DNA from 2 places in the Exiguobacterium sp. E17S genome. Region 1 is predicted to be linked to the other one. Evidence: predicted binding sites of a transcription regulator. Region 1 holds the regulator's gene; the other holds the start of a gene.

Region 1 (16,567 bases):
CTGGACCAATGTTACGGGCATTTCGTGATCGCGACGCCTATACGATTGATTACTTCAAGCAAGTGTTGTTTGGAACGGATCCCGTTACGATCAAGCCTTCGGTGCATTGGCGCGATACCGATCGCGGACACGTCATCACGTTACCAAACAAAGGACCGATTCTTTTATCCGCTGGGCAAGCGAGTGGTCGTCTGCTCGGTGGGAATCTTTGTACGCTAAATCTCCTGCAAGGCACACCGCACTTCCCTGATTTACGGAATACGATTTTATTCCTTGAAGATGATTACGAAGTCCATCCAGCAACGTTCGCCCGTGATTTCGCCTCTTTGATGGCACAACCAGGCGCGGAAACGATTCGTGGGATCGTCTTCGGACGCTTCCAACTCACAACGAAGATGACGGAAGAGCATCTGCGATATCTGATCTCACTCTATCCATTCCTAGAGCACGTACCGGTTCTTGCGAATGTCGACTTCGGACATACGAGTCCTTTGTTCACGTTCCCGATCGGTGGTCAGGTGGAACTGCATGACGAGGTCATCCGACTTCATATTTCTTGAATATCAAAAGAAGGAGACGCGGCAATCCGCATCTCCTTCTTTTTTAATAGTCGAGCAATCTCGAAGCGTCGATTTGACGTTTCGACCCATCCGCGAACATCTCAAGTGTTGCGAAAATCTGGTCATTTGCCCATTCATAGTGAAGTAACGTGAAGTCTTCGAGTGTCGAGACCGTCTTGAACGTTTTCCCGACCGTAAAGGCACGCTTCCGGCTCGCATCTTCTGCCGGAACGGTGACGAAGATCACCGTGATCTCTTCGCCCTTCGTATCATAATAGAATTCAACGATCCGACCGTCCGCTGTTTCAGGTAAAACACCTTTACGGGGCTGTCCGGTCTCGTCCAATTGTACGTATGGTTGCAGCATTCTTTCGCCTCACTTTCTCCGTCATTCATCATAGCACGTCCACCTGATTTATGCTAATCTATATTTGATGTGAAAGGGGGATGAGTCGCGCATGGAATGGTTCATGAACGGGATTCTGCTCTGGGGCTTTATCATGATCACACTCATGGCAATTGGCGGGTTTTTCATGTTCCGGAAGTTCCTCAAGAAGTTACCGAAAGAAGACGGTAAATCGATGATGGACTGGGAAGATGAGTACATCGACCAAACACGACATCTTTGGACGGATGAGACGATGGAATTGTTGAACGCTCTCGTCATGCCGGTTCCATCGGCATTTCGTGATGTCGCACGCCGCAAGATTGCCGGGCGGATCGGACAGTTCGCACTTGAAGAACGGGCGACAGAGATGACATCCGAACTGGTCGTCAAAGGATATATTTCTGCGACACCGAAACGCGATCATAAATTCTTGAAAAAAGCACTAACGGAGCACGCCATCGACTGGCGAGACTACGCATTATACTTCCAAAATTGAAGGATGCACGAAAAACCGCCGAAGTCGCCTTCAGCGGTTTTTTTAGTGAGGTAAGTGCGCAACCGGCACGGTGCCCGACTTGACTCGTTTGTATTTCATATACATCGCAAAGCGCCACGGTGCAATCATTCCAAAGGCAACGAGATAAAAAATCCCACCCGTTTCGAAGATATCGATCTGTCCGCCGATGAAGAACTTCGCAACCGTCCGAACGAGTAAGATGCCGAATAAGACGATGAAAAATGCTTTCGAACGTTGCAAATAAATTTGCCCTTCCGCTTCATAAAAATTGGATGTCTTGATCAAAAAGATACTGAAGATGGCTCCAACGAGCAATGCTTCTGCCACTTCCGTCCATGTCAGACGGGATGCTGGGTATAAAAACTGCAGCATACCCGTCGACATCGCAAAAGGCGGGATCAAGATTTTTTAGCATTCGTCGGTTTTGCTGATGCCTTCACACGAATGAAGCTGATCAGCAATCCCATGACGAGCGCTACCCCAGTTGATATCCAAATCATCCGATCACTTCCTTGATTAAAATCCAGTGAATCCGACGATGTCACTCATCCATGCTGCGAATTTACTCAAGCCATCAAAATACAGCATGACTCCGAACACCATCATCAAGGCTCCCCCGAATTTCGTTAATTTCAGACTATACTGCACGAACAAGCGCGAACGACCGACGAAGAACGCCATCAATAAGAACGGAATCGAGAAGCCAAGGACATACGCGAGCATGTAGAACATGCCTTGACTCGGATTGGTCGCAGCTAATCCGATGACTCCTGCGAGAATCGGACCTGTACACGGTGTCCAACCGGCTGCAAAACCGATTCCGACGAGTACCGTCCCGACGTATCCTCCTTTTCGTTCCCCGAGATTCAGTTTCTTTTCACGCATCAAGAATGTTGGTTGCCATAATCCGACGAGAACAATCCCAAAAACGAAGATGACGAGTGCCCCAACCATCCGTAACGTATCCCGATATGTGATAAAGACATCTGCGAACAACGATGTCGATAAACCGAGTACAACGAATACCATCGCAAAACCAATGAGGAACGCTAACGTATGAAACAAGGATCGTTTTTCTCGTACGCCCCGTTCTTTTAAATCCGTTACCGACACACCTGTGATGTATGAGAGAAACACAGGATACAGTGGTAGCGTACATGGAGAGACGAAAGATAATAATCCTGCTCCAAACGCTAACCATAATGAGAGCTCCATATGAGCATCCCCTTTCTTTACTACTATAGAAGAAGTTCCTCCTCTATTTTGCCAAACTCCTCTGCATTTAGCACCTATTATCTCACAGAAAGTTGCAAAAGATTCGTGTCCGCCAAAATTACAAAAAAATTACATTTCATCGATTTTACTGAAATCTCATTGCACCTAGTAAATGGACTTGCTAGAATATGGATACGACACCAATGTAAGGGAGACTGCTATGACGACACAACAACTATTGACGTTAGCCATCGAAGCCAAACGTAGCGAACTATATCATCAAGCTGACCAGTCCAGCTTCACCTCCCCGCGTGTTTTACAACTTAGCCATGAACTTGACGTCCTGCTTTTAGAATATTCACGGACAGTCCAAAACTACACCATTCACGGTTCGAACGAACCGCTCTTATCTTAATGCACAATTTGGTCAGCATTCGAGTGTGAATGCTGACTTTTTTTATGACTTTTTATTTCTGATGGAGGTGCTTCATGTCCGCTCTTACATTCATTGCTAGTTCTCGTCCCCTCTATATACCTGACGATCTCCCTCAACTATACGTACATGAAGTCGAACCGCTTGAATATGTCTCTTTGAAGCGAGGTCGATTCACGATGCCTTACTTGTATACGATTGAAGGTGCCGATCAGTGGGATTTCATGATTTATCTACAACGTTATATGGAAGAAGGAGATGTCCTCGAGCTGCTATATATCGAAAATCAAAATGACAGCATGCATGACCATCTCCCGTCCACTCCGCTACTAGAGCCAATCGAAATCAATATTCGCCAGCGAACGTACCAAACGATTCACGGCACGTTTCAACTTTCCACTAACGATTGGATGCAGGAATTGTATCATCGTTCTTACCTGACAGCGTTCGGCGTGACGACGATCGTCAAGTATTGATGATCCACTTCACTTTTTCATCATCAGACGATCGAAGGATTCAACACTTTCTATTTTTAAGACTTTTTTCTGTTGAATTGTGCGAATTTTTTATATTTAGTAAGCCAAAAGACCTATAAACCTTCGTTTTTCATAATCAGTATGTCCTATCGATGACAAAAACTGCTCTTTTGCAATCTTGTTGTCACAAAAGCCCGGTTTGTAACTCGAATGACATTGACCTGTAAACGCACAGGTCAGATTTGCCGTGTAAAGTAGGAACAGTAAACACAGCATATGTCAGGAGGACATCAATAATGAAAAAAGCAGTTTTCGCTGCCGGTCTTGCAGCAACAGCTCTATCAGTAGGATTTGCCCAAGAGACAGAGGCTGCCTCAGAAACGGTAACAGTAAATACACCAGTACTCAACGTACGCACAGCACCTACAACTGCATCAGCAGACGTAGGCAATGTATATAAAGGTCAAACATTAAATGTCGAAGGACGTTCTGGCGCATGGATCAAAACAACAGTTAACGGTCAAAAACGTTATGTCCATGGTGCGTATACGTCTGCAGCAGGCTCATTCGACTTTAAAAAAGCGACAGTTACTACGGCAGTACTAAACGTCCGCACACAACCAACGACAAGCTCGAAAGATGTCGGTAACCTCTACAAAGGCGAAAAAGTCAACGTAGAAGGTAAAGTTGGTGCATGGATCAAAACAACAATCAATGGTAAAACACGTTACGTACACAGTGCATACACAACACTCGGTAGCGTAGCAAAAGCTCCAGCAGCACAACCAACTGCTAAACCAGCTGCGAAGCCAGCACCAAAAGCAGCTGCTAAACCAGCAACTGCAACAAAACAATCGACACCTGCAAAATCAGGTACGAAAGTGACGATGAACGTCAGTGCTTACACTAACGACCCATCTAACAACGGTAGCCAACTCTACAACGGTCGTGCGTTGACAGCAAGCGGTTATGACGTTACGAATACGATCACGTACAATGGTATGCGTATCGTAGCAGCTTCTTCACAATACCCAATCGGTACACGTATGCACATCGAAGGCATTGGTGAAGCAATCGTACTCGACCGTGGTGGCGCAATCCAAGGTAACAAACTTGACCTTCTCGTTGGTTCACAACAAGAAGCACTCAACTGGGGACGCCAAAACGTCACAGTCACAGTCTACTAATCAAAACAAACAACCTGCCGGGCGAGACCGCCTGGCAGGCTTTTTTTGTCTATTTTTTAAGAAACCGTGACATGACCGGATTGCAACTGATACATCTTCTTATACAGACCATCTTGTGCGATCAATTCTTGGTGATTTCCTTGCTCGATCACTTCCCCTTGATGCAATACAAGAATCAAATCTGCATCTTGAATCGTCGATAGACGGTGGGCAATGGCAATCGTCGTCCGCCCTTGACGCATCCGTTCAAGTGCGACTTGCACTTTCTCCTCTGTCTCCGTATCAATCGAACTCGTCGCTTCATCGAGGATCAGGATTTTCGGATCCCGCGCCATCGTGCGTGCGAAGGAGATCAACTGACGTTCCCCTGCCGAGAACGTCGCCCCCCGTTCCGCAACGGGACTGTCATATTGCTGGTCGAGTTGATTGATGAATCCGTCCGCTTGTACGAATTTAGCAGCCGCTTCGACACGATCAAAGGAAATCGAACTGTCGAATAATCGAATATTGTCAGCGACCGTTCCCGTGAACAAGAATGAATCCTGCAACACGAGTCCGACATGCTGTCGTAGTTCTTCTTCCGATAACTGCTCAAGCGGTTGACCATCAATCAAAATCTGACCCGATTGGTACGCGTAAAAGCGCATCAAGATATTGATGATTGAACTTTTCCCACTTCCCGTATGACCAACGAGCGCAATCGTCTGCCCCTTTTTCGCCTCGAACGAAATCCCTTTCAAGACATCTTTCTCTCCGTCATAACTAAAGCGCACGTCTTCAAAGACGATATGTCCTTCCGATACTCGTGCATCCCCTTCGAGTTGTTTCGTTGGTTCCGGCTCATCCGTATCGAGGACCTTGAATACACGGTCTGCTGAGACGACAGCTTGTTGGAACTCGGACAACCGTTGCATGATTTGCTGAACCGGTTGGAAAATCCGCTCCATGTAGCTGATGAAGGCATAGACGACACCGACTTGGACCGTTTGTGAGAACGATAGGACACCGAAATACGTCACGAGTGTTGCGATTGAAATCGCCAGTAACAATTCAATGATTGGTCGCAGTAACCAACTATCGAGCTTCAAGTTCTTATAACGTCCATTCTGGTGGGCGACGTTCGTCTCCTCGAACTCTGCCATCAAGCGTTTTTCTTGGCGGAATTGTTGAATGATTGCCATCCCGTTGATGGATTCGTTCAGTTGGGCATTGATTTTCGACAATAAATCGCGGACTTCCGCGTAATACTTCGTCGAATACTTCCGATAAATCCAAATGATGAAATAAAACAGCGGTAACAATAGTAACGCAATCGTCGCGAGTCGCGGCTCTAGTAGATAAAGGAAGATATATGTTCCAATCAACTGAACGCCGCTTTGCACGAATGTCGACAGGACACCGATGTAGAGCTCCTTGATCGCTTCCGTATCGTTCGTGATCCGGGATACGAGCACTCCAGCAGGCGTCCGGTCAAAATAGGCAAGCCGTAAGTGCATGACATGCCGGAACACATCAATGCGTAAGCGTTGAATGACTTGCAAGGCAATCTTTTGGAATTCGAACGCCTGCAAGTAATCGACGATGATCCCTGTCGTATGCAGTAACAAGTACGCTGTAAACAAAAGTGCGACTTCCTGTACCGGATACGTACCCGGTGCGACGTATTCATCAATGAAAATCTTGACGAGATACGGTCCCCCGAGTTTTGCCGCCGTCGTAATGAACAGCAGGATGAAGGCGATACTGACCTGTTTTTTGAACGGTTTGACGAAATCAAGCAATCGTTTCAGGACGGCTTTTTCATTGATATCATGATTCATTAGAACGCCCTCCTTGTTCGACGAGTGATTCTAGTTGCTGACGATCGTACGTCTCTTTATACCAACCGTCATGAGCGAGTAATTGCTCATGTGTGCCCCGTTCGATGATCCGACCGTCTTCAAGGACGATGATCTCATCGGTATGCGACACAGCCGACAGGCGATGGGCAACGATGATTTGTGCCTGATCGTGATCCGCCGTGCGGAAGTGGTGGATGATCGCTTCCTCGGTTTTAGCATCGACTGCAGACAAGGCATCATCGAGCACTAAAATCGGACAGTCTGCTAGTAATGCCCGGGCAATCGAGATCCGTTGTTTTTGACCGCCGGATAACGTCACCCCACGCTCCCCGACCATCGTCGCATACCCTTCCTTAAACCCAAGAATATCATCATGGACTGCTGCGATCCGCGCTGCTTCCATGATGTCTTCCATTGATGCATCCGGTTTTGCAAAGGCAATATTGTCAGCAATCGACGCCGAGAATAAGAAATGATCCTGTGGAACGATCGCTACTTGACGACGGACGGTGTCACGCGTCAATTGTTTGATGTCTCGTCCACCAATCGTGATGGCGCCTTGTTTGACGTCGTATTCGCGAGACAATAAGCGAACGAACGTCGATTTCCCGGCACCTGTCTTCCCGACGATTCCGAGCGATTTACCGGGCTTCAACGTCACATCGATGTCTTGTAAGACCGGTTGCGTATCATAGATGAAACGCTCAATCCCAACGTGAAGTTCAGGTGAGGAAACACTTGTTGCTGCTTCCTTCGCATCTTTAATTTCCGGTTCGATCGCAAGCATTCGCTCGATCCGATCGTAGGAAGCACGACCACGTTCGACAATGTTGAACAACCAACCGAAGGCAAGCATTGGCCATGTCAATAAACCAAGATATGTAGTGAATGAGACGATGTCACCAATTCGGATTTCACCTTGTTGTAACAGATATGCACCATATCCGACAGCGATGATGTACGATAGACCGACTAATCCAAAAATCGTCGGATCAAATAATGCATCGATTTTTGCGACACGACGGTTCTTTTGGACGACGTCATCCGATAGATCCGTAAACGTCTGCACGTCAGATTCCACTTCCCCTGTTGCTTTTAAGACGCGGACACCACTAATGCTTTCCGCGACCTTGTCATTCAAATCGGAGAAGGCTTCCTGTGCGTCATGAAAACGCGAATGTAACATTTTCCCGTAACGTGACGTCAAGTAGACCATCAGCGGCATCGGTAGAAGTGATACGAGCGTCAATTTCCAACTGATCGTCGTGACCATCGTGATGATGACGAAGCTCCCCATCGTCACCGAGTCGACGAGCGTTAGAATACCGGCACCTGCTGTCATCGATACCGCCTGTACGTCGTTCGTCGCATGCGCCATCAAGTCTCCGCTCCGATATTTCTTATAGAACGATTGATCCAAATCTGAAAAATGACCATACAGTTGACTGCGTAACAATCGACCGAGACGAATCGATGCCCCAAAGATATGAAAACGCCAAAAATAACGAATAAAATACGTCGCGACCCCTATGAGCAACAATGTACCTGCTAGACGAATCAAATCATTCTTCGTCAAGCTCCCCTCGCTTAGACCATTGACTGTCGTCCCGATGATCTTCGGTGGAATGAGTTCTAACGCTGCTACAAAAATCAAGCAGACGACCCCAAGACTATATGCTTTCCATTCTCGTCGGAAAAACCAACCGAGTTTCCTGAAGACTCCCATTCAAGTCTCCCCCCTTTTTTAAATCCTATGATTATTTGAAATAGTCTCACATTTTAGATTAGTTCTCTTTCTAAAAAATAGCAAATAAAAAGGAGACCATTTGGTCCCCTTTCGTACAGCTTATTTTTTAGGTGATTTCATTGAACCACTCATTGAACGCATCACTTGGTTGACTTTCTTTTGTGATGGCTTTTGACCCATTTGCATCATCAATGTCTTAATCATATCTTCGTTGATTGGTGGGTTTTGCTCCAAGTAGTTCATCATGTATCGACGAGCGATATAGAAACCAAGGGCGACACCTGCTACCAAGCAAAGAAGGGCAATTAAAATCCAAATCCATGTAGCCAAGTTGCTTCCTCCTCTAACTTAAAACGTCGCTTTTTACTATACTATAATTCCAATTGTTTGCATAGATGATAATAGATGAAAAACGAGCCCGACGTAAGATCGGACCCGTTTTTCCGGAAAAGATTATCCGAGTTGCTTGACTGTCGCTAAAACGTTCTCAACAGACATACCGTATTCTTTCAAGAGGAAGTCTCCAGGCGCAGATGCGCCGAAACGATCGATTCCGATGACTTGTCCTTCTGTTCCTACATATTTGTACCAACCAAGCGAAGCGCCTGCTTCGATCGCGACACGTTTCGTGATGTGTTTCGGAAGAACTGATTCTTTATACTCTGCTGACTGCGCTTCGAATACTTCCCATGATGGAAGCGAAACGACAGCTGCTGATTCACCAAGTTCTTTTTGTGCTTCGACAAGAAGGTGAACTTCTGAACCCGTACCGATCAAGAGCGTATCAGCTTTCGTGACGTCACCAGCGATGACATAACCACCTTTTTCAGCGCCCTCTGTCGTCGTACCTTCAAGTTCAGGAAGACCTTGACGCGTCAAGACGAGAAGCGTCGGTTTGTCTTTTGCTTGAACCGCTGTTTTCCATGCTGCGATCGTCTCTTTTCCGTCTGCTGGACGGTAGATCGTGACGTTCGGCATTGCACGGAAGCTCATCAAGTGCTCGACTGGCTCGTGTGTTGGACCATCTTCTCCGACAGCGATCGAGTCGTGCGTCAAGACGAAGATTGATGGAAGTCCCATTAATGCTGCTAAACGAACCGCTGGACGGAGGTAATCCGAGAAGACGAAGAATGTCGCGCCGTAAGGAATGACGCCACCGTGAAGCGCCATACCGTTGACAGCCGCAGCCATTGCGAATTCACGTACTCCGAACCAGATGTTACGACCGCTTGGGTCGATATCGAAGTCTGCTTCGCCTTTGAGCATCGTGTTGTTCGATCCTGCAAGGTCAGCTGAACCACCGAACAATGTCGGAACGTTCTTTGCAAGACCGTTCAAGACTTCACCACTCGTTTGACGTGTCGCTTTTTTCGATGACAAATCGTACGTCGGAAGATCTGCTTCCCAGTTACTTGGCAATTCGTTTGCGATCGCGCGAACGAGTTCCGCATGCAATTCTGGATGCGCTGCTTCGTATTGTTTCATCGTTTCGTTCCATGCGTCTTCCGCAGAAGCACCACGTTGGACGATCCGCTCGTCAAACAATGACTTAACTTCTTCAGGGACGTAGAACTCTTCGTGATCCCAAACGTAGCTTGCTTTCGTCAATTTGATTTCCGCTTCACCGAGTGGTGCACCGTGAGAAGCCGACTTCCCTGATTTGTTCGGTGAACCGAAGCCGATGACTGTCTTGACTTCGATCAATGTTGGTTTTGTCGTCTCTGCTTGTGCCGCCGCGATTGCTTTCGAAATCGAATCGATATCCGTTCCGTCTTCTACGCGAATGACTTGCCAGTTGTACGCTTCGAAGCGCTTCTGGACGTTTTCAGAGAATGATTTATCGAGATCGCCATCAAGTGAGATATCGTTTGAATCATACAATACGACCAATTTACCAAGACCGAGGTGACCTGCGAGTGAAGCCGCTTCAGCTGAGACACCTTCCATTAAGTCTCCATCTCCACAAATTCCGTATGTGAAGTGATCAACGACGTTGAGATCGTCACGGTTGTATTTTGCTTCAAGATGACGTTCTGCCATCGCCATACCAACTGCCATTGCGATCCCTTGACCAAGTGGACCTGTTGTCGCATCTACACCAGCCGTGTGACGGTATTCCGGGTGACCTGGTGTTTTTGATCCCCATTGACGGAATGATTTAAGATCATCCATTGATAGATCATATCCCGATAGGTGGAGGAGTGAGTAGAGAAGCATCGAACCGTGTCCGGCTGAAAGTACAAAACGGTCGCGGTTGAACCATTCTGGATTTTTAGGGTTGTGGTTCATATGATCCGCCCAAAGCGAGAATGCCATCGGCGCTGCTCCCATTGGCATACCTGGGTGACCCGAGTTCGCCTTTTGTACGGCATCAATCGATAAGGTACGAATCGTATTAATTGCTAATTGTTCTACTGTCGTCATGTTCGTCAAAACAATCATCCTCTCTCTTTTTCACAAATTCCTACTCATTTTAGCATACTCTTAAATGTGATACAACTTTTCTAAATAGTATGTCACATTAAAATGAATGCGCTATCTATAGCCGTTCTATCGACTCATACAGGATGCATGAATTGATGAAAGATCGTTATTAAGATGTATTGCTATCGTGCAATGTTTCCTCATCTAACAGCTCTAAACAAAAAAGAGGTCCGCTTAACGCGAAACCTCTTTCTTCTTATAAGAAGAAACAAACGATTATTGTTTATTCCGTTCTTCTTCTTGTGCTTGTTTTAATTTCTCTGGTGTTACGTCCGTACCTTCTTCATCGACGATTTTCATGCCCATGAGTTGGTTTTTGAACGATCCACGGAATGCTGCGAGATACGCTGCACGTAACTCTTTTTGCTCTGCCGCTTCTGCTTCTGATAACGGCTCGACTTTTGATTTATTCGCTAATGCATTGATTCGATCTAATTGTTCTTGTGATAACATAGAATCCCTCTTTCTGTACGACTCAAACTTGAGTAGTTCAATTGTATTCTTACTGTAAAAGAGCTTACTAAAAAAAGCAAGTTAACCGCGTCAGTCGACGGGTTACTTGCTTCTCATTCCGGGCTAGGCGTCAATTCGCGGTATTCAAGGTATCGACGATTGACCGTTGCCTTTGAAATATCATGTCCCATCCCGCGAAGCGTAATGGCGATATCTGAAAACGTCAGTCCGAGTTCACGGAGACGTACGATTTCTTCGATCGGTACGTCCTTTCGACTACGCCCAGCGTTCTCTCCTTGGCGATTCAGATTTCGTTCTGGGCGAAAGCCTTGTTCGACAGCTCGCCGCATGCCGCGTGCGATTTTTGCATTATGCAGTTTCCGTTGATATTCTTCCACTAGTGAGACGATCTCAAGGACCATCGCTTCTGCATCAGCAAGCTGGTATTCTCCATCAGAATCAAGTGTCATCAACCGAACACCGTGCTTCTTAAACGTGTGCAAAATGGCGATTTTCGCATTCCCTCGACCAATCCGTGTGTCATCCGTCACGAGGACCGCATCTACCGCATCACGTGTCACATGATCAAGAACCGTCAGCATCCCTTCCCGATCGACGTCATATCCACTCTCTTTTTCAGAGACGACATCCACGACATCAAAACCCTTTTGAGACGCAACCTTCGAAAGTTCCATCCGTTGGCGTTCAATCGAACTATCTTGTGCTTCTTTTTCGGTCGACACCCGACAATAAATCACGACCTTCATCGTACCTCACATCCCTGTTCGTTCTTTCACAACTTTTCCATTTTGTCATTGTTGTGCGATTGGTACAACGATTTTGCTTTTTGAGATGACGTGTTTTGTCTCGACATCATTATTTTTAATCAACCAGTTGACGTATTCTTCATCTGACATCGAACCATCATTGTAGACTTCAGCAATTTGTTCGACTGTGGCGTTCTCATCGACCGTAACGGAAGCAGTCATCAGTTGCGCCACTTTTTCATCCGGGCGCGGTGTGAGTAAAAAGATCACGAAGGCAATACTTAATGCATAGAAGAGAATTGAAAAAGCATGAGTACGAATCGTATGAATCATCATGAATCCCTCCAAATATGAAATGAATGAGTTAGAATAAATGTTCGCGGAACAATTGTTCGCATAACTCATAATAAACATAGAACCCGTGTTCGGTCAACACAAAATGTCGAACAATTGTTTGTACGCTCATTTGTTCTATGTTATAGTGAATCTAGAAACATATATTCTTACATTTCAAACTTCAATCCAGAAAGAGGTGGCAATTCGTATGCGGAAAATGTCTAAGCGCCAACAAGAGATTCTCGACTACATCGTCTCTGAAGTGAAACTGAAGGGGTATCCACCATCAGTTCGTGAAATCGGAGAAGCAGTCGGACTCGCGTCTAGCTCGACGGTACACGGTCATTTGGATCGACTCGAGAAACGGGGAATGATTCGCCGTGACCCGACGAAACCACGTGCGATTGAGATATTGCTTGATAAGCCTGAAGAAATCACGGAAGCCATCGTCCATGTTCCCGTCATCGGGAAAGTCACAGCGGGTCTTCCGATTACAGCGATTGAAAACATCGAGGAACAGTTCCCACTCCCTGCACATTATGTAGGAAATGAAACGGTCTTCATGTTGACGATCGATGGTGAATCGATGATTAACGCAGGTATTCTTGACGGCGATCGTGTCATCGTGCGCCAACAAAACACAGCAGAAAACGGAGAAATCGTCGTAGCTATGACCGAAGATAGCGAAGCGACGGTGAAACGGTTCTTCTTAGAAGATCAACAGGTACGTCTACAACCAGAAAATGACTCGATGGATCCGATGTATTTCGATAATGTCTCCATTCTTGGTAAGGTAATCGGCGTGTATCGGACGATTCATTGACGGAGGGACCAGTTACGACTGGTCTTTTTTCATGCCTTCAGGAAATGTACATGATACCGTCAATACCGTCGCACTGACGGGTTACGTTGCGTATTCGGTCGCAACGCAACAAACCGATTGGTTACCGACTGCCATCGGTATCGCTGTCGGTACCCTTTGGTTGTCACCCGACCTCGATTTAAAGTCAGAACCGTACTATCGCTTTGGACCATTTCGAGTTCTTTGGATGCCGTATGTCAAGATCATGCCCCACCGCTCGATCTGGTCGCATGGACTGATCATTGGAGACATCATTCGGCTTCTGTATAGTGCTGCGATTCTGATTCCCCTACTATTTTTAAGTCTATATTTTCAGGTTCTTGATTCTGCTACGATTGATTCGTGGTTCGCTTCCCTGCCTGCATTCGTCGTCGGTATCATGGTGGCGAGTACGATTCATATCCTACTAGATTATTCCAGCAGTTGGTTTCGACCTAAAAAAAGAAAAAAAACGTCGTCGGTAACACCTCTTTTGCTTGCTCGCAGGCAGGAAGAGGTGTTTTCTTATCCACTTTTTCGTATCTTTAAACATCAAAATAAAAAATTTCCATTCCTATATTTCAATTATATGTATTGAAAACGTTCTCAAATCGGAGTAATTTAAAGTAGAAAGGCCATTATCTGCTTTAATCCAAAGGGAGGGTTTTTGCATGAATAACTTTGTACTAGAAATGATCGGTACGATGATTCTCATCCTGCTCGGGGATGGAGTCGTCGCCGGTGTCGTCTTGAAAAAGACGAAATCGGAAAACAGCGGATGGATCGTCATCACGTTCGCTTGGGGTCTTGCCGTCATGACAGCAGCATTCGTCGCTGCTGAGAGTGGAGCACACTTGAACCCCGCATTGACGATTGCACTTGCTTTGAACTCTGACCTACCGTGGGCAGACGTTCCGATCTACATTGCCGGACAACTTGTCGGAGCTTTCATCGGCGCCATTCTCGTTTGGCTTCATTACATGAAACATTTTGAAGCGACTGATGATCAAGCCGCAAAACTCGGTGTGTTCGCAACAGGTCCAGCGATTCGTCATACGCCGTCGAACTTGATTTCTGAGATCATCGGGACATTTGTTCTCGTCTTCGGTATCTTGGCACTCGGTTTAACGACGTTCGGAGACGGCTTAAAACCACTCATCGTCGGTTTACTCGTCGTCGTCATCGGTCTATCGCTCGGTGGTACAACAGGGTATGCCATCAACCCGGCCCGTGACCTTGGACCGCGTATCGCGCACGCTATCCTACCGATTCCGAATAAAGGTTCATCTGACTGGGGCTATTCATGGATTCCTGTCGTTGGTCCGATCATCGGTGGAGCGATTGCCGTGTTCATCTATCAATTGATCTACTAAGATCACGTCTCACTAACACATACCGCTCAAGGGGGATTTCGAAATGGAAAACAAGTATATCCTAGCACTCGACCAAGGTACGACAAGCTCACGTGCGATCATCTTCGATCACGATGGGAAAATCGTCAACTCGGCACAACGGGAATTCAAGCAATACTTCCCACAACCAGGCTGGGTCGAGCATGATGCAAACGAAATCTGGGGTTCGATTCTTGCCGTCATGGCCGAAGCACTCGGAACAGCAGATATCAAACCTGAGCAGATCGCCGGAATCGGCATTACGAACCAACGTGAAACGACGGTCGTCTGGAACAAAGAAACAGGCAAACCTGTCTATCACGCACTCGTTTGGCAATCGCGTCAAACGTCTGGTATCTGTGACGACTTAAAAGAACAAGGTTTGAACCAGAAGTTCCGCGATAAAACAGGACTTCTGATTGATGCCTACTTCTCTGGAACGAAAGTCAAATGGATCCTCGATAATGTCGAAGGTGCGCGTGAGCAAGCAGAGAACGGTGAATTGCTCTTCGGTACGATCGATACGTGGCTCGTTTGGAAACTGTCTGGTGGAAAAACGCACATCACGGACTACACGAACGCTTCACGAACATTGATGTATAACATCTACGAACAAAAATGGGATGAAGAGTTACTCGATATCCTCGGTGTTCCTGCTTCCATGTTGCCAGAGGTTCGTCAGTCGAGTGAAGTCTACGACAAAACGGTACCGTATCACTTCTTCGGTTACGAAGTGCCGATCGCTGGGATTGCGGGTGACCAACAAGCAGCACTCTTCGGTCAAACGTGCTTCGAAGCGGGTGAAGGGAAAAACACATACGGAACAGGTTGCTTCATGCTCATGAACACAGGTGAGAAAGCTGTTTCTTCTGATCATGGACTCTTGACGACAATTGCTTGGGGCGTCGATGGAAAAGTGGAATATGCGCTGGAAGGATCGATCTTCGTCGCTGGTTCTGCGATCCAGTGGCTCCGTGATGGGCTCCGGATGTTGAAACACGCGAAAGATTCAGAAGGTTACGCAACGAAAGTCGACTCAACAGACGGTGTCTACGTCGTTCCTGCCTTCGTTGGTCTCGGTGCGCCGTACTGGGATTCAGATGTTCGTGGCGCAATCTTCGGGTTAACACGAGGAACAGATAAAGAGCATTTCGTTCGGGCAACGCTTGAATCACTCGCTTACCAAACACGCGACGTGTTAACAGCGATGGAACAAGATTCTGGGATCGAACTGAAGACACTCCGTGTCGACGGTGGTGCAGTAGCCAACAACTTCTTGATGCAGTTCCAATCGGACATCCTCGGCGTTCCTGTCGATCGTCCGCAAATTAACGAAACGACAGCACTCGGTGCAGCCTACCTTGCTGGATTAGCGGTTGGTTACTGGAAAGATAAAGCGGAAATCAAACAACAATGGAAGCTGGATCACCAGTTCAAACCAGAGATGAAAGAAGACGATCGCGAACAACGCTATGCTGGATGGCAAAAAGCGGTGGAAGCGACTATGGTCTTCAAACCATCAAAATAAAACAATTGACCCGGTCCCTTTTGCAGAGGGACCGGGTTTTCACTGTCTTATAAAAACTACAATAAAGTCATTTTCTAATACCAGGTTCAAATGTGTCATCGCAGCAAATACATCATAATCCATTGTGTTACTCTTTCGCATAGAGGAGTTTCCATGTATTCAACTCCATATACAATGTGGATCACTCATTTTTCTCTAGCATGATCATGTCGATCGCCTGTATTCCGTTCTCCCAAATTTCCTCTGGATACGACCGAAAAAAATCTTTTTTTATATCGTATAGTCGGAAACCAAGCTTTTGGTAGAAAGCTAAATTATCAATACTCGAATTAGCCGTTCCTACGATGAAATGACGATACTTTTGTTCCTTATATTGTTCGAGTGTTAATGAGATGATCCTCTT
Region 2 (16,567 bases), on a different contig from region 1:
AACATAAAAATACGCACATGTGCCGAATAATCATCAAACGGTCCATGTGCGTATTTTTATTGTGCTTTCGCAAAGCGAGCATAAGGAGCAGGGCGACCGAGTAGGTATCCTTGACCAAGATCGAAGCCGAGTTCGCGGCAAAGATCGAGTTCTTCTTGCCGTTCGATTCCTTCCGCTAAGATTTGAATCCCCATTTCTCGTGTCAGATGACGGGCTTTTCGTAAAAAGGCTTCGTTTTCTGAGTTCGTATCGCAGTGATCGATGAAGGAACGATCAATCTTAATATAATCCGGTTGAAGCAAGGACAACATATCGAGTGTCGAGAAACCAGCGCCGACATCGTCCAGTGCTACTTGAATGCCTTGCTTTTTATATTGTTCGAAGACGTGTTTCAAATGGTTGACGTCTTCAATTTTTTCCGTTTCGACGACTTCGAAGACGAGCCGACTCGGATCGACTTGATAACGTTCGACGATCTCAAACGTATGGCGCAGGCAGTACTCCGGATTATAGATCGTCGAAGGGAGAAAGTTGATGAACGTTTTTGTTGTGCCACCGATATGATGCGTCGCACGGATGGCTTCTTCACGCGCCCGCTGATCAAGACGGGAATGAAGTCCCATCTTCGAGGCCGTCGAAAACAAGACACCAGGCGAGATCGGCGTATTATCATCTGCTGCTCGCAATAAGGCTTCGTTCGCGACGAGCACGTTGCGCTGGATATCATAAATCGGTTGTAAATGGCTCGTCATGATCCCATGCTGGATGAAATCAATCGCAGATCGATGCTTCAGTTGTTCTAGAAGTGCTGAAGCTAGGATGGGTGCTGTCACATAACGCGATTGTGTGGCGCGACACGACACCGGATAATCCGCTACACGTAAGAGCGATGTTAGTAGCTGTTCGAGCTGTTCAAACGATTGATAGGAATAGATTTCTGGCGTTGGTGATTGAATATGGAGTGCTCCCGCTTCAACGAAACGGATGGATGTCGTACATTCGGCGCAAGGATGCCACATAAAGGGATGTCCACCTCTCAGTACATCAAAAAAAGATGTATTTATTAAATTGGTTAAATTCTTTACCCTAAGAGAAAAAGAAATTAAACCTGTTCTTCATAATCATTGACCTCATACAAAAAAGAGAAGGAACGACGGACACATTTCCGTACGTTCTCTTCTCTATCGGTCACATTCTTTCATTGTGAAGTGTAAACAAACCAGAAAGCGAGATGCAAGATAGCGGCTATTGGAACGAGCCATTGGAACTTCGCTTTCCGTGTCTTGTGCCGGACTGTGTACATACCGATCCAAGAACCGAGCGCACCACCGAGGAAAGCAATCGTCAATAGTGTCGCTTCGGGTGTCCGGTAAGCATGTTGCCGCGCCCGACGTTTATCCTGCCACATCGATACAAATCCGATGAGTGTCAGGAGGAGGTAATACCCTAAGATGATCCTCATGAAAAAACGACTCCTTTTCTACCGTTCGGCACCACCACCGCCGGAACTTCCGCCACCACCGCGACTGCCACCATTTCCACTGCCACCACGCATGATCGCGGAGAAGATGTTCAAAATCGCAAAGAAGAACATACCACCGGTGAACTTCATATCGAGGAACAATAAGATCATTAATCCAGCACCGATCAGAATCTTCGTCCAAAGCGGAAGTCCGTCGTCATTTTGTGTTTTCGGAGGATCCTGTGACTCAAGCGATTGATCCTTTGAGATGACACTGACGACCGCTTTATATGTTTCGGAGGCTGCTTTTCCATACTCACTGTTTTCCTTGTAAGGAACAGCATACTGATCGAGAATACGTCCGGCTGTGATGTCTGTCAAAATCCCTTCGAGTTTATAACCGACCTCGATCCGGAATTGGCGATCCTTTTCGTTCGGAGCGACGACGACAAGAACACCATTGTCTTTTCCTTCTTGACCGATGCCTTGGCGCCGGAACGTTTCATTGGCGTAAGAGCTTAAATCCTGTCCCTTTAGATCGGGAACCGTCTTGAGAACGACTTGTGCCGTCGTATATTGTTCGAGTTCCTGACCGAGTTGCGCGAGTTCGGCTTCTTCCGAAGGGGTGAGCAGCTGAGCATCATCCTGAATGAAGAAGGCTGCTCCCGTCCGTTCTGAAACGGCACTAGCTGTTGGAACGAAGAGGAAGAAGACAAGGAACGCGCTCAATAGAAGTCGCGTCCACCGCCGAATCATTTCGAATCACTGTTAAAGTCGACGGTCGGATTTTCCCGGTCGCTGTCTGAAATCTCGTAATACGGCTTTTTCTCGAATCCGAAGGCGGATGCGTAAAGTGCCGTTGGGAAGCTCCGACGTTTTTTGTTGTAGAGGGTTACAGCATCATTGTAATCCTTGCGGGCGATCCCGAGACGATTTTCTGTTCCTTCCAGCGTGTCCATCAAGGATTGGAACCGTTCGCTTGATTTTAATTCTGGATAAGTCGTCTGCAAGGCAATCAATCCGCGAAGCGAAGACGTGACTTGTTGGTCAGCTTCAATTCGTTGCTCGGTTGACGCAGCACGCGCAAGACCAGCTTGGGCTTCTGCGACTTTACCGTAGACTTTTTCTTCTTGACCCGCGACACCTTTAACGGTTTCAACGAGGTTCGGAATTAAATCCGCACGACGTTTGATTTGGTTGTCGACTTGCGACCATTTATTCGATACATCTTCTTCTACATTGACGAGGCTATTGTATTGTCCGATTGCTAAAAAGGCAATCACGGCAACAATAACGACTCCGATGATTAATGGGAGTTTTGATGTACTCCGACTTCTGCGTGCCATGTGGCATTCACTCCTTTAATTATGTCTCATCCCTATATACCCTTAAGCGACTGAATTAGTTTCAAAAAAATGAAAAACCGTCAGCTAAAATAGCTAACGGTTTGAACTTACATGTAGACGATGACAGCTAAGATAGCCGCTAAGACAAGACGGTAGATGGCGAACGGAACGAGTTTGATCTTGTTGATCAGCTTCAAGAAGAAGCGGATCGATAAGAGGGCAAACACGAACGACGCAACGAAACCGACAGCATAGAATGCGAAATGGTTCGGTTGAATGTTATCCCAGTTCTTAACGAGCGAAAGGAAACTAGCACCGAACATGATCGGTACAGCCATGATGAACGTGAAGTCGGCTGCCGTCCGGTGATTCATCCCGAGGAAGACCCCTCCGGAAATCGTTGAACCAGAACGGGAGAAGCCAGGCCAGAGTGAAATACATTGGAACAGACCGACGAGTGCTGCTTGGCGATATGTAATCTGATCAAGCGATGTCGTTTTTGGTTCCTTTGGTCCGAGTTTATCGGCTGCGATCATCAAGAGGGCACCGACAGCAAGACCGATGATGACCGTTTCAATCGAGAAGAGGTTCTCATCGATGAAATCTTCGAATAACAACCCGAGAACAGCTGCTGGTAGAAGACCGATCAAGACGTGACGTAGCTTTAACTTGTGTGTGCCTGATGCGTCATGTTCGCCTTCAATCTTATACAAACCGATCAAGCTGAAGAGGCGTTTCCAAAAGACGACGACGACTGCAAGAATCGATCCGAGCTGAATGACGATTTTAAAGGTGTTCGCCGAATATTTACCGAGAAAATCGGTCGTTTGCAACCACATGTCATCGACGATGATCATGTGACCTGTGGAAGAGACCGGTGCAAATTCCGTCATCCCTTCGACGAAACCGAGTAAGAGCGCTTTTAAAAGTTCAATGATTGTCATGATAATCTCCTTCTATATGATGTGCTAGTTAAAAACATATCATGTTTTATTCTTGTGAGATAGAACTAATTGGAATATCGGGCGCAGGTCTGAGAGACGATCGTATGTGTAAGACGCGTTGTACGATTTAAATTCGTTTGGATAAGATAATAGATGGATTTAGGTATCATCGGATAGATCAGGAAATCCGATCATTTTCATTCATACTAAAACGGCATGAAGGAAAAGGGAATCTTTCTGTTAGGACACAAGGTCAGAAAAACTTCAAATCGATTGGTTTCACTGGAATATGTCTGAATCTACAAACAGAAAAACGAGCAGGAGACGATATCGTCCACTACTCGTTTTGAAACGGGATCATCCTAAAGCGACGTCAAGAATCATCATGACCGTAAACCCGACCATCAGACCAAGCGTTGCTAAATCGGATCCGTTCTCTGCTTGTGATTCCGGAATCAATTCTTCGACGACGACGAAAATCATCGCTCCGGCAGCAAACGATAACGCATACGGTAGAAGCGGTTGAACGAAGAAGACCGCGGCTGCTCCGACCATCGCGGCAATCGGTTCGACGATTGCTGACAATTGACCGTAATGGAAGGCGCGCCGGCGCGACATTCCTTCACCGCGTAGTGGAATCGATAGGGCAGCTCCCTCCGGCATGTTTTGTATCCCAATACCGAGTGCGAGCGTCAAGGCACCGGCGACGGTCGCCCCGTCCATGTTTAAGGCAGCGGCGCCAAAAGCGACACCAATCGCAAGACCTTCGGGAATATTGTGCAACGTGATCGCAAGAAACAGCAATGTCGTTTTCTTGAGTCCTGTCGAAGGACCTTCCGCTGTCTCGAGTGGTGCAGATAAGTGCAAATGCGGCGTAACGAAGTCGAGGAGACGGACGAAAAATCCACCAGCGAGAAAACCAATGGCAGCAGGAATCCAGGCGATTCCTCCATCCTGCTCCGTGAACTCGATCGCAGGAGCAAGCAACGACCAAAATGACGCAGCAATCATGACGCCGGCAGCAAAACCGAGCATCATGTTCATGACGCGTTTTTCAATCGTCGTAAAGACGAAGACGAGTGCCGCACCAAGTGCGGTTAACCCCCACGTCATCATTCCGGCAAGCAATGCTTGCACGACGACGGGGAGGGAAGTAAACCAATCCAACATGACTATTCCTTCTTTCCGGGCACGATTTAAAGCATCCATCTGTATGAGAGCTTACCCGTTTTCGATCCGGACGATTCGTGTGAAGGGAATTTCAATGACTTCACGTCCGCGCAGAAAGAGAACGGAACGTTCGGGTTCTAGTCGTTCCACGAAACCGACGACCGTCACGTAGCTACTTTCCTTATAATACGTGATTTCAAGTTCGTTTCCTTCTATTAAAGCTTCTTGAAGCAGAAAGTGCCATGATTCTTGCAACTGTTCATCAATTTCAGGCAAGTCGAGCTGATGCATCTGGACATAATATTCCCGCAACAGTTGCAAATGTTCCGGCATGAGAAAAGGAATCCATTTTAAATTTCCTCGATCACGATACGCTGTCATGAAGATCACCTCCCGGATGACCGCCGACAAAACGAAGGCGACGTTTGGCGACACTCGTATCAAGAAACGAGACAGCGAGGCGAATCGTTCCTTTTCCGTAGCGGAGGTTGACGACATCCATTGCTTTTAATAACCGTCGTCGTTTCCAGAGCCGCGCATTATCCTCGAACAAAGACAACTGTAAGGTGCCTTGATCGGCAGTCAAATGCCCCACTGCGACGGATAAAAAACGAACAGGTTCTCCGTCGAGCCAATTCGGTTCGAATAATTGTAAGACGTGACGCAAAATGATTCGTTCATCGGATGTCGGATAAGGCAACCGCACTTGACGGGAGAAACCACTTCGGACGACGTTTCGAGAATAGCGGACGCCGATGTGAACGGTCCAGCCGACTTGATTCGAAAAGCGACAACGTGCGGCAACATCCTGCACGAGTTCATTGAGCACATTCCGAATGCGTTCGAACTGATAATAGTCCTGCATTAAGGTCACACCGTGTCCAATCGTCCGTTGAGGGGCTTTCTCGAACAGATGACGAGGCGCAAGAAGTGTCGGTGACGCGTCAAGACCCCAAGCGTGGTGCCATAGTTCGGCACCGATGACACCGAATCGTTCGTGCAACTCTTCGACAGGGCGCATGGCAAGATCACCGATTGTTTCAATCCCCATCATCTGCAGATGTTGTTCCATACGGTGTCCGACCCCCCACATCTTCCGAATCGGAAAATCATGAAGACGTCGTGCGACGTCGGCATATCCACATCGCGCGATGCCTTCTTTTTTCCCGATTAAATCAAGGGTCAGTTTCGCGATGACGTTATTTGGACCAATCCCGATCCGGACGTGGATGCCGGTCTGTTTCAGGATCGCTTCTTTAATTTTGAGGGCAGCTTGCAGGTCGGAACCAAATAGGCGATCGGTTCCGGTCATGTCAATGAAGCTTTCGTCAATCGAATAGACGCGGATCGCTTCAGGTGGGGCGAATTGGTGCAGGACATCAAGGACACGAATTGACGTCTTCATATAAGCGAGCATGCGTGGTTCGACAAGTTGAATCGTGCGACGAACAGCGTATGGCAATTGCTCGATTTCATATAGCCGACCGGCTGTCTTGATTCCTAGTGCTTTTAAGGCAGGGGTGGCAGCGAGAATGACGGATCCGCTTCGTTTCAAATCGGAGACGACCGCTAGGCGTGTCGTCAAGGGAGGGAGATTGCGATACTGGCATTCACAGCTGGCGTAGAAGGACACACTGTCGACGCAAAAAATCCGTTTATCTTGTGGTAAAACGACGGAAGGAAACATTTGAATCACTCCTTTACACAAAAGAACATATGTTCTTATTTTGATTTTCTTTGACTATAGCATGGTCTCAAAGTGTCTCAAAATAAAAACTGTTGAAAAAAGGGGAATTTGAACGATTTTCCCTCATATAAAAGGAGTTTGATACACTAAGGGAGAGAAAAAAGGGGGAACCTTCATTGAAAGAGACCATTATCCGTTTACCAGAATTACCAAAAACGCTTCAACCAGAGACGTTCGATCAAGTCGAAATCGATGACCCGTATCTAAAAGGGGCGCGTTATGAGAAAGAGTCGATGCCGAGTGAACTGACAGAACGCATCGATGCCTATCAAGTGTGTTTTCAAAATGTCTCGTTCGCGAATCTCACCTTTGACCGTGGTTCGTTCGAAGATATCCGTTTTGAGCAATGTGACTTAACGGGATGTCACTTCCAAGAAACTCGTTTTCACCGCGTGTCCTTCGTCGGATGCCGGATGACGGGTGTTCAGTTCGAAGATTGTACGCTGGACCATGTGACGATTCAGGAAGGACTTGCGGATTACGCACAGTTCATTCGCAGTACGGTCCGTCACCAACACTGGAGCGAAACGACGATGAAAGAAGCACAGTTCTTCGAAGTGAAACCGACCCAGTGGAAACTCGAAGCGGTCCGGCTTACGGATAGTCAATGGATTGAAACGCCGTTAAAAGGTCTCGACCTCCGGCAGACGGAGCTCTCTGGTATTACGATCGATCCGCGATTTTTACCAGGTGCTGTCATTACGGAAGAGCAAGCAGTTGCCTTTGCTCGTTTGTTAGGTCTCGTCATCCCATAACAAAAAGAAGTCCTTGTTTCGATGGATATTCGAAACAAGGACTTCTTTTTAATGAAAGTTACTGTTCTTAAAATGACATCGTTTCGCCATCCTCCGGAATCAGGAAATGGGCAGAGAGATGGAAAGCAGTTAAAAAGTCAGCAATCATATCACGTCGCAAGAGACAGTGGTTGACGGACTCGAGGTGCGAGACGATGATCGTCGCTTCCGCCGCCGCTTCGTGTACGGCAAGGAGATCACGCTGTGACATCGTGATCGGCTCTCCGGTCAAGAACTGAGCGGCACCACTGTTGACGACGATGATATCGGGCGTATGTTGTTCGATCGCATGCGCGACCTCGTCACACCAGATCGTATCACCTGCGATATAAAGTGTCGGTTCGTCCGGATGGGTGAGGACGAGCCCAGACACACGTCCCATCCGTTCGCCGATTTCACCGACACCATGCTGTCCACCTGTTCGATGGACTTGGATATCACCGATCGTTACACCGGAATCGAAGGAAGAAACGTTCGTGAAGCCGGCTTCTCGGATTTGTTGCGCGTCTTCTTCTTGCTGCGCATAGAGTGGCAAATGCTTGGGTAGAAGTTGTTTTGCAGCATCGTCGAAATGATCGGCATGCAGGTGCGTGACGAAGATTGCGTCAGGATCAAGCAGTGTGTTGACATCGACCGGTAAGTCGACGAGTGGATTGGCGACGGCATTCGGTGTTTGACCGAAGGGAGGTAAGCTACCTTTTTCGCCAAGGAACGGATCAATCAGTAAGACTTGATTGGCATACGTGACAACGAGTGTTGCATTACGAATTTGTTGAATATCCATTAGGTTCATCCTCTCTCAATGACTCGGAGTGACTATTCCCTGTCTGGCATTCAATGAATCCTATCGTAAGCGTTTCTCCATCGCCATGACGTCGACATATTCGCCGTTCAACTGTCCTTGTTCCTTAAACGTTCCGACGATCCGGAACCCGGAGCGGATATAGAGTTTTTGTCCGATTTTATTGAACGGGAAGGTAAAGAGGATCAGCTTATGCATCTGATGATCACGGGCGTGTTGCTCAGCCGTTTCAAGCAAACGTGTGCCAATCCCTTGTCCACGATGAGTCCGGGTGATATAAACCGAAATCTCACCGACGGATGCGTAGACAGGACGCGGATTATACGGATCGAGGGAAATGAAGCCGAGGACACCTGTGTCATCTTCAGCGACATAACCGGCATATCGATCGGTGCGTTCCGCATACCACTGGGTCATGAAGGATAAGTCCTTTTGGTCGGTCTCAAGCGTTGCGATCCGATCTTCAATGCCTTCGTTATAGATGGCGAGAATCGCTGGTAAGTCGTGTTCCGTTACGGGACGAATATGCATGACGCTCACTTCCTCATCGCTTTTCCTTCATTATATCGGTTACGTGTCAATGTAGTGATATGTTTGTGCGATAAGAAAAGCGCTGATTTCCTTCACATAAAGGAAATCAGCGCTTATATCGTTCTTAAGAGACCGTTGACGTCTCGTTTTCATAAATCGGAACCCAGCCGTCTGTCGTGACGAAGATCCGAACAGCAACGACTTTACGATCGTCTTGAAGCGTAAAGTAGTGGCGTGTGTTAACAGGAACGGAAATCAAATCACCAGGATTGAGTTCGATGTTATAGTAGCCGACTTCTTCGTCTTTGATCGCGAAGACGCCATGACCGCTAACGATGAAACGAACTTCATCATCCGTATGGTGATGTTCTTTCTGGAAGTTGACGAGTAACTCATCAAGGTTCGGTGTCGTATCCGAAAGTGAGATGATATCAGCTGTCTGATACCCACGACGTTCTGATACGTCTTTGATTTCTGGAGCAAACGTATCGAGAATCGTTTGTTTGTCTGCATCCGTCAGTGTGAAGTTCTCAACGAGAGGCGCTGGAAGTTTCGAAACGTCCCACTGTTCGTAAAGAACGCCGCGTGACGCGAGGAAGTCAGCGACTTCCGTTTGATCCGTATACCGTGTGTTTGTTTCTTGGAATAAGACTGTTGCCATGAGATGATTCCTCCTTTTAATGAATGGATTGACGGCATGATTGCAACGTCAACGTGTAATTGAATAAAAACTCGAAGGCTTCGAGGTGTTTCTTTGCTTCAAAGGCGGTCGGTGCCCAGACCGTGATTCCGTGATTGCGGATCAGGACGGCACCACTGTCCGCTGTGACATGCGGTGCAAAAGCAGCGGCAAGCGTCGGAATGTCCGCATGATTCGGAATGATCGGTACCGTGACCGTCGCATCCTCTTCCCAGTGTCCGAGTGCCTTGATGATTTCTTGACCGGAAAAGGTGATGCTGCCTTGATCGCCATAGAGTTCCGAAATCACATTGTTCGCAATCGTATGGACATGCAGAGAACAACCGGCGTCCGTTCGATTGAACACTTCGACATGGAGCAATGTCTCAGCGGAAGGACGCCCGGATTGCTCACCAATCAATTGACCGGTCGCATCGACATGAACGAAGTCGTCAGGAGTCGTCTGCCGTTTATCTTTTCCGCTTGCCGTCACAAGGAATTCAACCGGGACACCGGACGTCCGAATGGCGAGATTGCCACTCGTACCAGGGAACCAATCGCGCGCCGCAAGCTCTTGTTTGATGGCGCGTAGCTCTTCATACCGTCGCATGAATGTCATGTTGTCACCTCCGCTCGCGTTAAATCATGAACGATATCGTGGAACGTCTCAAACGGTGTATAGGCGATATCGTTCTCTTCACACAACGTGATCAGATAATCACGGGCATAGACACGATCCGCTTGTTTCGCGAGTTCGAAGTCCGTCACCGAGTCACCGATGACGATGATGACGTCATCGTCTTTGCGCAATGCCCGGGCAACGGACGTTTTACAACAGCCGCACCCGTTCGTGCAATGGGCATCGCAGGCGTTTGGCCAATCGATATGGACGAATGGACCACTGAAATCGGCGACGTTACAGTAAATCTGTTCTTGTTCAAGGAATGGCGCTAAGATCGGTTCGACGAAAAAGTCCATTCCACCGCTGACGATCGAAAAATCGATTCCTTGACGACGACTGTACTGAAGTAACTCCGAAAATCCGTCGCGAATGACTGCACGCTCCAACAAAAAGTCAAGATAGGCTGTTTTTCCGTCAGACGGCAGAAGTGCGAACATTTGCCCGACACCACTCTGAATCGATAGCGTTCGGTCGAGTACGCCGCGTTTCAACGGTTCGAAGTCACTCGCTGGCGCAAATTGTTGCATGAGTGCGATGATGTTATCTTGCGTCGTCACCGTACCGTCGAAGTCACAAAGAATCCGTACGGTCATGACTTGATCCCCCAAGCGTCAAGGGCGATCCGTAATTCTTCATGACGCGATGCTGCCGCCGATAGGGATTCATTTGCGAGTGCCGCATCGAGTGCCTGGCGGAAAGCAATGACACCAGCCGCAGCACCTTGCGGATGACCATGTACGCCGCCGCCGGCGTTGATGACGGAATCGATCCCGAAGTCTCGTACGAGTTGAGCGACGAGTCCAGGATGAATACCGGCTGAAGGAACCGGGAAGATTGATTTCGTCTGACCGAGACGGGTCGCTTCGACCGCGATGCCACGGGCGACATCCTTTGGTAAAGCGACATTGCCGTAAGGAGACGGGAATAGCGTCAAGTCTGCTCCGGCAGCACGCGGTAATGTGCCGAGTAAGACAGGGGCTGCGACTCCGTGATTCGGGCTAGCGATCAACGCACCGCTATATGCCGGATGATTGAAGATAGGAACGTTGATTTCCGGATCACTTGCCAGTTCACGTAAGACATCGAGTCCGTATGTGAAGGTATTCAGCAAGAAAGCAGTCGCTCCAGCATCAATCAATCGCTTGGCTTGATCCTTGAGCGTAAAGACGGGACCGCTGAGTGTGATCGCATATAACGCACGTTTACCGGTCCGTTGGAAGTGAGCATCGATGACCTCACGTCCGATCCGTGCCCGGTCAATCGTCGGTGTCAACGGATTGTCGTATAGGATCTCATCGTCTTTGACGAGATCAATCCCACCAGCGAGTTGTCCTTCGAGTTGATCACGAAGGAACGATAAATCGCGTCCGATGACTCCTTTGAAGATGCTCATTAATAATGGGCGATCTTCGACACCGATCAAGGAACGGACCCCTTCGATCCCGAATTTCGCACCTGGAAAGTCCGACGTAAATGTATCGGGTAGTAGCAATTCCGTTAGTTTGATTTCACCGTCGAGTGAGAGTTTCCCGAAGACGGTCGTCAGAATCGCAGAAAAGTCGCGCGATACGTTATGTTCCGGGTAACGAATCGTGATATATCCTTTGCCATCGCGCTCTTCGGTATGTACGACTTCCCCTTTGAACGAGGCGAGTTGTTGTTGTTCGAGATGATTCAGTTCCGTCCAAGAACCGACTGTCAGACCAAGCGCGAGTTGTTCAGCGCGCTGCTCGAGTCGATCACGGGCAGTCAATTGATAAGTAGCAGTGATATAAGCCATGTCTTTCCTCCTTCAACAAAAAAATGGTCTCTCGTCAGCGACAAGAGACCATGAATGATTCGAACGTGGACTCTTATCTGTCAGCTTAGTAGCTGCAAGAATTAGCACCGTGCCAAAAGGTCGGTTGCTGCGACATCGTAGGGCTTGTCCCTCCGTCTGCTCTTGATAAGAATTGGATGAAATTGTGAAATCTAATTGCAATTTTTACATGAGAATCGCCACTTGTCAAACTATTTTTAGAAAATTTATTTTTTTGAAAATACTCTTTCTATAGATGACTTAAAAATGATATCCGTTTCTGCTTGATTTCGATTTGACAGCGAGGAAGTCGATTGCGTAAGATTCAAATCAATATCACACACGACAACTACATACGACTCTTATCGCGAGTTGGCAGAGGGAATTGGCCCGATGACGCCGCAGCAACCGACCACTGGGCACGGTGCTACATCCAACAGACGTTTCGTCTGAGAGATAAGAGGACGCAGTGACTTTTCTGCGCCTCTTTTCGATGACGAAAAGAGGCGCTTTTTCGTGTATCACATAGGGGGAAACTGAGATGACATATAAAGCATTCACAGAACAGGACGCGATTGATCGTGTTCGGACATTAGGACTGATCGGCGATGGAGCCGTCGAAGCAGAAGAGATTGGCGACGGGAACCTCAACCTCGTCTTTCGGATTCGAGAAGGCGAACATCGCTTGATTTTAAAACAAGCATTACCATATGCGAAGGTCGTCGGGGAGAGCTGGCCGTTATCGCTCGAACGAGCGTGGATCGAGCAATCCGCACTCCGTGAATTCGCACGGCATGCCGTACCGTTCGTGCCACGTGTTTTTCATGCTAGTCATGAAGAGGCGTATACGGTCATGGAAGATCTTTCACATCTGACGATCGTTCGAAGCGGTTTACTCGCAGGTGAACAGTATCCGTTGCTTGCGGAACATATCGGTTCTTATCTCGCTCGGACGTTATTTCATACATCGGACTTTGCGCTTGGTCCGGTTGAAAAGAAACGTGTCGCCCGAACGTACTACAATCCAGACTTGTGCGACATCACGGAAAAATTAATCTTCACGGATCCGTTCCATGACGCGGAGACGAACGAGATTGAAGCCGGGCTTGAAGAAGAGGTGGCATATTTATGGGCAGACGATGAGTTAAAACGCGAAGTCGCAAAACTTGAAGCGCTCTTCATCACAAAAGGAGATGCATTGCTGCACGGCGATCTACATACAGGAAGCATCTTCGCCTCGGTGACGGAAACGAAGGTCATCGACCCTGAATTCGCCTTTTATGGTCCATTCGGATTCGATGTCGGACAGTTCATCGCCCACTTATTCTTTGCAGCATACCCCGATTATTCAGCACTTCGTGATGCCCGGATTCGCGACATCGACACGTTCTGGCTGACATTTGCTTCAACGTTCCGTGCCTTATGGGAACGGGAAGCCGTCGAACCATTCCGGACATCGGGGCTCGTCGACGATGTATTGAGCACGATCTTGCAGGATGCCCTTGGCTTTGCCGGTTGCGAATTGATTCGGCGGACGATTGGTCTTGCACCGGTCGCTGATTTAGAATCAATCGATTCAACGACGGAACGCTTAGAGCGGAAACGTCACGCTCTTCGTCTAGGAGCGGCGTTAATCAAACGCCGTACAGAATGCCGGACATTCGATGATTTACGAAACTTTGACGTAACGGAGGAACTCAGCCGATGACTACATTCGTTCAAAGTATCCGTTACGAAGATCGTATCTTGACGATTCTCGATCAGACACGTCTACCGCAAGAAGAGCACTATGAAGTCATTGCTGATCTCGCGCAAGCGGTTGAGGCGATTAAACAACTACGTGTCCGGGGCGCACCTGCGATCAGCTTATTCGGTGGATTCGTGCTCGTTCAAGAAGCGTACCGCTTTGAAGCAGAGCTACCGGTCTACAAGCAAGCCTTGCTTGAGACATCGGCGACGTTACTCGCGACACGACCGACGGCCGTCAACTTGCGAAATGTCCTCGATCAATTGAATCCAATCATTCAAGACGGGACGTCGGTAGAAGAGATTCGCGAACGGTTGGAAAAACGGACGGTCGCCTTATACGACCAGGATGCGCAGACGTCACGTCAAATCGGGATTCATGCACTGGAATTGTTCCAGTCAGGCGACCGGATCCTAACGATTTGTAATGCTGGATCGATTGCGACCGCTGCTTATGGAACGGCACTTGCGCCGTTCTACATCGCAAAAGAACGCGGCATCGAATTATCCGTTTTTGCGAGTGAGACGCGACCGTTACTGCAGGGAGCACGATTGACGACATGGGAGCTGCAACGTGCCGGCATCGATGTCACGTTAATTACGGACAACATGGTCGCCCATACGCTGAAAGAAAAACAGATCGATGCGATCATCGTCGGTGCCGACCGCATTACACGAAACGGAGATACCGCGAATAAAATCGGGACGTTCCAATTGGCATTGCTCGCGCAAGCTTTTGGTATTCCGTTTTACGTCGCAGCACCGCTCTCGACGTTCGACTTCTCGCTCGTTTCCGGAGACGCGATCGAAATCGAAGAACGTGATCCGCAGGAAGTGACGACTGTCCAAGGTGTCGCGACAGCACCGGAAGGCGTCGCTGTCTTCAACCCGGCGTTTGATGTCACACCACACACATTGATCACGGGCATCATTACCGAACTTGGTGTCATCACGCAACCGAATGAAGAAACGATTGAACAATTAACAGGGCTTCAACCCCTCGGATAAGGAGATATGTCATGAAAAAACTAGCTTACGCCGTCCTAGCACCGGCACTGTTACTAGCGGCTTGTGCGAATGGAGAAGCCACGACGACGAAGGTCGTCAAGGATGTACCAAAAGGGGTTCAATCGGACGTCAAGATCGCCGTCATCCGCAACCTAGCATCGGACGACCATACGAAACAATTCCTTGATGGCGCACGAAGTGAAGGCGAAGCGCTTGGCTTTAAAGTCAGCACGTTCATTTCGGAAGGTAACGACGTCAAGTTCAAGGAGCTGGTCGCGCAAGCGATTCAGCAAGATTATGATGGGCTCATCATCTCGCATGGTAAGGAAGACTACGCCTATGACATGATTAAACCAGCGGTCGACAAAGGGCTGAAGGTCGTGACGTTCGATACGGTCACGAAGAAAAAAGGAACGACGTTAAAAGGTGTGACGGAAACATTCCAAAACGATCATCAACTCGCGAAGCTATCGCTTGATGAAGTGACGAAGGTGACGGACAAAAAGCCGGTCCGTGTCATCAAACTTTGGTTCGGACCAGGTTTTGCCCCGCTCGATCGTCGTCAGGAAATCTATAAGACGTACGAAGCAGACGGTAAGATCAAAACGCTTGAGACGGTTGGACCGACAAACTTCCAAGATGTCCAAGGGGATATCGCAACGAAGATGAATGCGATTCTCGCGAAATATCCGAAAGGAAGCATTGATGCGGTTTGGGGAGCGTGGGACGAAGTCGCAAAAGGGGCTTACAAATCGCTCAAGGATAATAAACGTCAAGAAATCCCGCTAATCTCGATCGATGTCTCGAATCAGGATATCAACCTGATGCGTGAAAAAGGCAGTAACTGGGTCTCGACGAGTGCGGTGGATCCATTCTTGATTGGACAAACGGACATGCGATTACTGGCTAAGAAAATCGCTGGCGAGAAGACACCAGATAGCTTTGATCTCGACGCGAAACTCGTGGAGCAGAAGGCGTTGAAGCAGGATACGACGATGTACAATCTCGATACGATCATCAAAGGATGGAGTACATCGGACAAATTCAATGAACCGTGGATGGACCGGTTGCGTGACGTCCATAAAAAACAATGACGTCTACCAATCATCACTTGAAGATGACTGGGATTTCACTGGCGTTTCCAGGAGTGCAAGCCTTAAAACAAGTCTCGTTTGAAGTGAAATCCGGTGAAATCCACGCGCTTGTCGGTGCGAATGGTGCCGGTAAGTCGACGTTGATGAAAGTCTTATCCGGAGCGGAAACGGCGGACGAAGGAACGATCCGTCTCGACGGGAAGGAGTTGTCCATCACGTCACCACGTGATGCGAAACAGATTGGAATCGATCTCGTCCAACAAGAGGTCGATGTGGCGCTTGTCCCGTATTTGACGGTCGCTGAGAATATCTGTCTCGATCTGTTGACGGACGGAACGATGACTGGCTTCGTATCCCAACGCCGTTACATACAGCGTGCCAAGGAAGCGTTAGCGACATTACAGGCGGATATTTCCGTCAAGACACGTGTCGAGGAGTTGCGGCTTGCTGAAAAGCAACTCGTACTGATTGCTCGCGCCCTCGTCCAAGAACGCCGTTTTTTGATTTTAGATGAACCAACGGCACCTCTCAGTCAGGCGGAAACAAGCCATCTCTTTTCAGTCGTGCGTCGTTTAGCCGAACGAGGGCTTGGGATCATCTTCATCTCGCATCGTTTACAGGAACTATATGAGATTTGCGACTCCATCTCAGTCATGCGCGACGGTCAACTCATCTCACGATGTCTTTTGACAGACATCACGAAGGAAGCTGTCGTTGAGCAGATGCTCGGGCGTCAGCTTACGTCTGTTGCGAAAACGTCACGG

The links. Region 1 encodes LexA, which represses DNA repair genes until DNA is damaged. Its sites were predicted from a motif close to CGAACATATGTTCG; they were not measured.
Positions count from the first base shown of each region.
Region 2: a site for LexA is predicted at 6,632-6,645, ahead of AC3B4V_RS10725 (Y-family DNA polymerase). Genes of this name have one in related genera too.

Region 1 is NZ_JBYLRU010000001.1:433,405-449,971, reverse strand. Features, by position in the region: gene AC3B4V_RS02310 (LD-carboxypeptidase) at 1-560, shown strand, start outside; gene AC3B4V_RS02305 (hypothetical protein) at 604-927, opposite strand; gene AC3B4V_RS02300 (DUF2621 family protein) at 1,019-1,444, shown strand; partial or broken gene AC3B4V_RS02295 (CcdC family protein) at 1,487-1,965, opposite strand; gene AC3B4V_RS02290 (cytochrome c biogenesis CcdA family protein) at 1,982-2,680, opposite strand; gene AC3B4V_RS02285 (aspartyl-phosphate phosphatase Spo0E family protein) at 2,901-3,095, shown strand; gene AC3B4V_RS02280 (hypothetical protein) at 3,170-3,589, shown strand; gene AC3B4V_RS02275 (SH3 domain-containing protein) at 3,886-4,776, shown strand; gene AC3B4V_RS02270 (ABC transporter ATP-binding protein) at 4,833-6,596, opposite strand; gene AC3B4V_RS02265 (ABC transporter transmembrane domain-containing protein) at 6,586-8,343, opposite strand; gene AC3B4V_RS02260 (YneF family protein) at 8,464-8,694, opposite strand; gene tkt (transketolase) at 8,818-10,788, opposite strand; gene AC3B4V_RS02250 (DUF896 domain-containing protein) at 11,065-11,301, opposite strand; gene AC3B4V_RS02245 (YneB family resolvase-like protein) at 11,415-12,068, opposite strand; gene yneA (cell division suppressor protein YneA) at 12,114-12,401, opposite strand; gene lexA (transcriptional repressor LexA) at 12,613-13,227, shown strand; gene AC3B4V_RS02230 (metal-binding protein) at 13,259-13,843, shown strand; gene AC3B4V_RS02225 (MIP/aquaporin family protein) at 13,917-14,618, shown strand; gene glpK (glycerol kinase GlpK) at 14,662-16,164, shown strand; gene AC3B4V_RS02215 (GNAT family N-acetyltransferase) at 16,346-16,567, opposite strand, start outside.
Region 2 is NZ_JBYLRU010000002.1:293,940-310,506, forward strand. Features, by position in the region: gene AC3B4V_RS10685 (iron-containing alcohol dehydrogenase family protein) at 1-2, shown strand, start outside; gene AC3B4V_RS10690 (EAL domain-containing protein) at 57-1,019, opposite strand; gene AC3B4V_RS10695 (DUF1294 domain-containing protein) at 1,199-1,462, opposite strand; gene AC3B4V_RS10700 (TPM domain-containing protein) at 1,481-2,218, opposite strand; gene AC3B4V_RS10705 (LemA family protein) at 2,215-2,808, opposite strand; gene AC3B4V_RS10710 (undecaprenyl-diphosphate phosphatase) at 2,916-3,752, opposite strand; gene AC3B4V_RS10715 (ZIP family metal transporter) at 4,110-4,922, opposite strand; gene AC3B4V_RS10720 (YolD-like family protein) at 4,974-5,303, opposite strand; gene AC3B4V_RS10725 (Y-family DNA polymerase) at 5,287-6,609, opposite strand; gene AC3B4V_RS10730 (pentapeptide repeat-containing protein) at 6,786-7,424, shown strand; gene AC3B4V_RS10735 (MBL fold metallo-hydrolase) at 7,492-8,247, opposite strand; gene AC3B4V_RS10740 (arsinothricin resistance N-acetyltransferase ArsN1 family A) at 8,308-8,796, opposite strand; gene AC3B4V_RS10745 (1,2-dihydroxy-3-keto-5-methylthiopentene dioxygenase) at 8,921-9,457, opposite strand; gene AC3B4V_RS10750 (methylthioribulose 1-phosphate dehydratase) at 9,474-10,094, opposite strand; gene AC3B4V_RS10755 (2-hydroxy-3-keto-5-methylthiopentenyl-1-phosphate phosphatase) at 10,091-10,750, opposite strand; gene AC3B4V_RS10760 (2,3-diketo-5-methylthiopentyl-1-phosphate enolase) at 10,747-11,937, opposite strand; SAM riboswitch class I at 12,008-12,109, opposite strand; SAM riboswitch class I at 12,315-12,418, shown strand; gene mtnK (S-methyl-5-thioribose kinase) at 12,497-13,663, shown strand; gene mtnA (S-methyl-5-thioribose-1-phosphate isomerase) at 13,660-14,709, shown strand; gene AC3B4V_RS10775 (sugar ABC transporter substrate-binding protein) at 14,721-15,803, shown strand; gene AC3B4V_RS10780 (sugar ABC transporter ATP-binding protein) at 15,800-16,567, shown strand, end outside.